2 regions of the Bacillus sp. z50 genome follow, and region 2 is predicted to be linked to the other one. Evidence: predicted binding sites of a transcription regulator. Region 2 holds the regulator's gene; the other holds the start of a gene.
The links. The regulator Rex, encoded in region 2, represses fermentation and respiration genes when NADH is low (regulators of the CRP and FNR family bind a similar motif). The targets are predictions, from matches to a motif close to TTGTGAAATATTTCACAA.

Region 1: the regulator Rex is predicted to act here: its motif matches at 1,773-1,790, upstream of pflB (formate C-acetyltransferase).

The regions. Positions count from the first base shown of each region.
Region 1 is NZ_JBZFQL010000005.1:179,075-182,293, reverse strand. It holds gene AC4G3N_RS15045 (M20/M25/M40 family metallo-hydrolase) at 1-1,316, shown strand, start outside; gene AC4G3N_RS15040 (hypothetical protein) at 1,408-1,566, shown strand; gene pflB (formate C-acetyltransferase) at 1,899-3,219, shown strand, end outside.
Region 2 is NZ_JBZFQL010000008.1:82,431-85,649, forward strand. It holds gene AC4G3N_RS17735 (CPBP family intramembrane glutamic endopeptidase) at 36-767, shown strand; gene AC4G3N_RS17740 (YdiK family protein) at 764-976, shown strand; gene AC4G3N_RS17745 (redox-sensing transcriptional repressor Rex) at 1,013-1,672, opposite strand; gene AC4G3N_RS17750 (ABC-F family ATP-binding cassette domain-containing protein) at 2,312-3,219, shown strand, end outside.

The DNA.
Region 1 (3,219 bases), on a different contig from region 2:
GTACAAGTGCAATGGCAGAGGAAAACCTTTCAGTTGATGCCGAGCAGGATTTGAAGTCTGGAGAGTGGATCTTTGGAAGAGGAATTATGGATATGAAAGCCGGACTTGCTATTCAGATGGCTTTACTATCAGAAGCTGCCGAACATGGCAATTTGAAACATAACCTATTATTTTTAGCTACACCGGATGAAGAGAGATATTCGGCCGGAATGTTTGCGGGAGTTGAGTTGATTAAGGGACTCAAGGACCAATATCAACTGGATTTGGAAGTGGCCATTTGCTCGGAGCCGAGTTTTGGTGCATATCCAGGAGACCGTACAAAATATTTTTATACAGGATCTGTGGGTAAGTTATTGCCCTTAATTTTTTGTGTAGGAACTGAAACACATGTGGGCGAACCGCTTGAGGGCATGAATGCCGCCTGGATGGCAGGTGTGATAGCGGAAAGACTGGAGTTATCCTTAGCCTTTTTAGAACAAGAACGCGGGGAACAGAATCCTCTGCCTACGATCTTAAAATTAATGGATCTAAAAGAAGCATATAATGTCCAAACGCCAACTGCAGCATATGTACTAGCTAATATCCTTACGCTAAAGCAAAATCCGGAAGAAGTCATAAACAAGCTGAAAGATATTGGCGAAGATAGCAGCAGGTATATAGAAGGACGGTTATCAAATATTTATGATTTACTTGGGTATGGAAGACATGGTTCAAGAAAACCTAACCTTAAGCCCAGTGTATATACTTATCAAGAGTTATTTGATAAAGGCTGTAGAGAATATGGCCATATGTTTATGAAAGAAATAAACGCAAAGATTGCATTGCTCGAACAGGACGCAGGCATGAATATGGCCAAATTAACAGCTGAAATTGCAGATGTAGTGGCAGCGTTTTTCAAATCAGAGGCCCCTTTTTATATGATCATGCTCGCTCCACCTTATTATCCACACGTTTATTTGGAAGATGATGAAAGGGATCAGAAAGCAAAAGGTATAGTAGAGCACTGCGTTAGGATCGCTAAAGAGAAATTTAATGAAGAAATAAAGATCATGTCTTATTTTCCAGGGCTTTCCGATGTAAGCTATTGCCGTTTACGTGATCGTGATTTAGTGATGCCGGTGTTAGAAAATGAAATGCCTCTATACGGGAAGGGGTATAATCTTCCGCTTTCTATTATTGGGGAATTGGATATACCAGCCGTAAATATCGGTCCATATGGTAAGGACGCACACAAACGTACAGAAAGGCTGCATATTCCATTTTCCACTGAGGTTGTTCCCAAATTGCTTAAACAAGTGGTCTATGGCTGCCAATAATGATGTTCTTTTTGTACTATATTGCCTCAACTTACCTGCCATAATTCTCGCCTTTCTGTAGAAAATGATAATAAGGGAAGGAGGTAGGATTATGGCGAGAGGTAAAGGTTTTAATCATAAACGTAAAAGTCATCCTGGGAATTTTCCTCACCATGCTGAAACGGGTGGAAATCAGGAACAACATACAAACCACGAACAATATATTGTGACGAAGGAAGCCTTTAAAAATAGATCAGACGTGCATAAATGACAGAATTGTTATATAATGGTATCTATAAAGGCATCTGTATTTAAGAACAGATGCCTTTTATAGTACAGTTTAGCTTTCAGAGTGGATTTTACTATAACAGTTTTATTTACTGTCAAGGGTTCCTGATATTAGAATTATTAGAAAATAGAAAGAAAAGATTGATTTAACAACGTTGTTTTCGATTTCACCAGATTGTCATAATTTACATGTTCACTTTTTCACATATAATGTGTATTATAAGAGTATAGAAAGCTGTTATATAATTTAAAAAAGCTGAACATCTAGAAATTTGAAATAATATTCCTGAACGTAATATTAGGAGGTAAAATAAAATGGCAATGGTTATGGATAATGTAACTAAAAAAGATGCATGGAGAGGCTTTGCTGGCGGAGATTGGCAGAATGAAGTTAACACACGTGACTTCATTATGAAAAACATCACTCCATACACAGGAAACGATGAATTCTTAGAAGGCCCAACAGAAGCTACAAAAGAATTATGGAAGCAAGTAATGGAACTTACTAAACAAGAACGTGAAGCAGGCGGCGTCCTTGATCTTGATTCTAAAATTGTTTCTACTATTACATCACATGGTCCTGGATATTTAAATAAAGAACTTGAAACAATTGTTGGTTTCCAAACAGATAAACCATTCAAACGTTCTCTTCAACCATTCGGTGGTATCCGTATGGCGGTAGCTGCAGCTGAATCTTACGGATTCACAGTAGATGAAGAAGTGCAAAAAATCTTCACTGATTACCGCAAAACACATAACCAAGGTGTATTCGATGCTTATACGGATGAAATGAAGCTTGCTCGTAAGGCTGGTATCATCACTGGTCTTCCAGATGCATACGGACGCGGACGCATCATCGGTGACTACCGTCGTGTAGCATTATACGGTGTAGACTTCTTGATCGCTGAACGTAAGAAAGATTTGAAAAACTACGGATTAAGAACAATGTCCGAAGAAGTTATTCGTCAACGTGAAGAATTAAGCGAGCAAATCCGTGCTTTAGGTGAATTAAAACAATTAGCTGAGATTTATGGTTATGATATCTCTAAACCAGCTACAAATGCAAAAGAAGCAGTACAATGGTTATACTTTGCTTACCTTGCTGCAATTAAAGAACAAAACGGTGCAGCGATGTCACTAGGACGTACATCTTCCTTCCTTGATATTTATATCGAACGTGACCTTCGTGAAGGCACATTAACTGAACAAGAAGCACAAGAGATCATCGATCACTTTGTTATGAAGCTTCGTCTTGTAAAATTTGCTCGTACACCTGATTACAACCAATTGTTCAGTGGAGACCCTACTTGGGTAACAGAATCAATCGGTGGTATGGCATTAGACGGAAGAACACTTGTAACGAAAAACTCTTTCCGTTTCTTGCATACATTAACAAACCTTGGACCAGCTCCAGAACCAAACTTGACTGTATTATGGTCTACGAAGTTCCCAGAAGGGTTCAAACGTTTCTGTGCAAAAATGTCTATCCAAACAAGTGCGATTCAGTACGAAAACGATGACATCATGATCAGAGAATACGGCGATGACTACGGTATTGCTTGCTGTGTATCCGCAATGCGTATCGGTAAACAAATGCAATTCTTCGGAGCACGTGCAAACCTTGCAAAAGCATTGC
Region 2 (3,219 bases):
AATATCTATATAAAAGATTAAGGGAGTTTTTCTATTTGAAAAAATATTACTGGTCAATTCTCATTACCTATATTGCCATGCAATTTTCTTCTATTCTTGGTATCCCAATTATGCTGGTTTTCTTATCGAACACGAATATCCCCGCGGAACGGATAGAAGTATTGGCTGCAGGGTATTGGATTGTTATAAGCTTTATTCTGGCTTCTATCATTACTCTAGTCCTACTGAGATATGAAAAAAATAATAGAAGCTTAGGCGATCAGGCAAGTGTGGGAGCTTCGATCGGCTGGGCAATTGGCGGAGTATTTCTTGCTTTGTTTTCACAATCTATAGCTGGTAATATCGAACGAATTATTGGTATTCCTACCGGGTCTGAAAATACACAGAATATACTCGGTCTCATTGAGGCAGTACCGCTTGTTATGGTAGTCAGTTCTGTACTTGGGCCATTTTTAGAAGAGATTGTCTTTAGGAAAATTATCTTTGGCACATTACACAAGCGATTGAATTTCTTCCTGAGCGCGTTAATCAGTTCACTGATCTTTGCCGTTGCTCACATGGAATTTGTACATATCCTGCTTTATACAGCAATGGGATTCACATTTGCTTATTTATATGTTAAAACAAAGAGAATCCTTGTTCCTATTTTTGCCCACATTACTATGAATACATTAGTTGTAATCGTACAATCACTTTACAAAGATGATATATTAAAAAATATGGAAGAGCTTAATAAAGTTCAAAGCTTTATCGGAGGTTTGTTATGAGACGTTCACCGTTGTATATGGCAACGACTTACTTAATTTTAGGTGCTATTTTTATATTTTTTGCTGTTCAAAATGTATCACGCAGCGGTTGGGATTTCTTTACCTATTTCCTGATCATACTGGCTACACTTGATGTTGGTTCAGGAATCCGCTTGGTGATGATTCATAAGCAAATAAAGAAAATGAAAAGTGAAAAACCAAAAGAATAACAAAAAAAATCTCGGAGGGAAAACCTTCGAGATTTTTTATTCTGTATCTTCCGTATTTCCGGATGGATAATGTTTAAGAAAATATACTAATGATTGCAATTCGACTGCAAGGTCAATATGATGGACACGAATGCTGTCTGGCACATTCAGACGTGCCGGCGTAAAGTTTAAAATAGCCTTAATGTTCGCAGCCACTAAACGATCTGTAATAGATTGGGCAACCTGTGATGGAACTGTTAAAATAGCTACACTAATATCTTGCTTTTCAAGTTTTTTCTCCAGTTCATCCATATGATAGAGCGGAACATCCCCTATAAGGGTTCCTACTTTATCAGGAGAAACATCAAACGCCATTTCAATCTTTGTATTATTATTTTTCATAAAATTATAATTTAAGAAAGCTGTACCTAGATTCCCGACTCCAATTAGAGCTACCTTTGTAATCTCATCTTGATCGAGAGTTTTTCTAAAGAAGGATAATAGATAATTAACATTGTAACCATACCCTTTTTTACCTAAAGCACCAAAGTACGAGAAATCTCTTCGTATAGTAGCTGAATCTACTTTAACAGCTTCACTTAGTTCTGCGGAAGAAACTCGTAGTTTTCCTGACGCGTGTAGATTTTGTATAAAACGATAATATAATGGAAGTCGTTTGGCTGTAGCCTGCGGTATTTTAGTATTTTCCTGCAAAATTAATTCCCTTCTCCCTATTCTTTCTTGTCAATCGTTACTCCATATATCAAAACTGCCTTTGATAATCCCGACTGGTTTTACCCCCCGGTTTTCCAATGAAAATAGTTTCCTTCAATAACCATTGATTTTTCGATTGCTTTGCACATAACATATAAGGTTAATCAAGTATTGCTGAAACAGCTGTTATTTCTTACTTTCGTTTTTAAGATTATACGAATAATTAATCTATTCATATTTTCAGCCTTTTTCCATATAAAATCAATATCTAATCCTTGGAGTGCCCGGGTATCACATAGAAATTATATCAGAAGTTTTCTTCACTACCATAATTCTAACTATCTTAGCTATGTATAATACGCCGCTTTTTTATCAATGATTCGTTACTTTTATATTCGAGCAAAATACTAGGACTAGCGGTTCTGATTGTTTCCAGGTTACCTCCGCGATACCAATCATATGGGATCTTTCCTGATTAATAAAGCACGTAAATTCACTGAAAGTTTATTCTCCTATTCCTATTCTATAATATTTCTATCATTTTTGGTAATTTTTGTGTGAGTATTCACAAATTTTCTATTAAGTTGCGGTGCTTATCAAGAGTAGGCTACACTTAAGGTATGTACTTCTTGAGGTGAGAATATGATTATTTTACAAGTTAATAATGTATCCAAATATTATGGAGCTGAAGCAATTTTATCTACTATTAAGCTCGAAGTTCAAACGAAAGACCGTATAGCACTTGTTGGCAGAAACGGTGCAGGAAAATCCACCCTGCTTAAGATCATTGCAGGTCACCTTTCACATGACAGTGGGGAGATCTATAAGCCAAAAGATGTTTCGATTGGATATTTGGCTCAAAATACCGGTCTCCAATCAGACCGCTCTATTTGGGATGAAATGATCTCTGTTTTTGAAGGCTTACAAAAACAAGAAGATGAATTGAGATTATTGGAAAAATCTATGGCTGATCCTTCTGTCTACAATGATGAACAAAAATATAACCGGGTATTAAAAGATTACGATCGTCTCCAGGAGCAATTTAAAAATTCTGGCGGTTACCAAATGGAAGCAGATGTACGTTCTGTCTTACACGGTCTGCGTTTCTCGGATTATGATTATACTACATCTATTAATTCCTTAAGCGGCGGCCAAAAAACCAGGCTTGCACTAGGTAAATTATTATTAACGAAACCTGATTTACTGATTCTAGACGAGCCGACCAACCATCTTGATATCGATACATTAAGCTGGCTCGAAGGCTATCTTCAATCTTACCCTGGCGCTATCCTAATTGTTTCCCATGATCGTTATTTCCTTGATAAGGTTGTCCATCAAGTAATGGAGCTTTCCCGAACATCAATTAAGAAATATACAGGGAATTACAGCAGATACTTAGAGCAAAAGGCAGAGGAATACGAACGTAATGCAAAGCTTTATGAAAAACAGCAGGATGAGATTGCAAAATTAAAAGATTTTGTCCAAAGAAACATGGCCAGAGCATCTACAACTAAACGAGCCCAGAGCCGGCAAAAGGCCCTGCAGCGTAT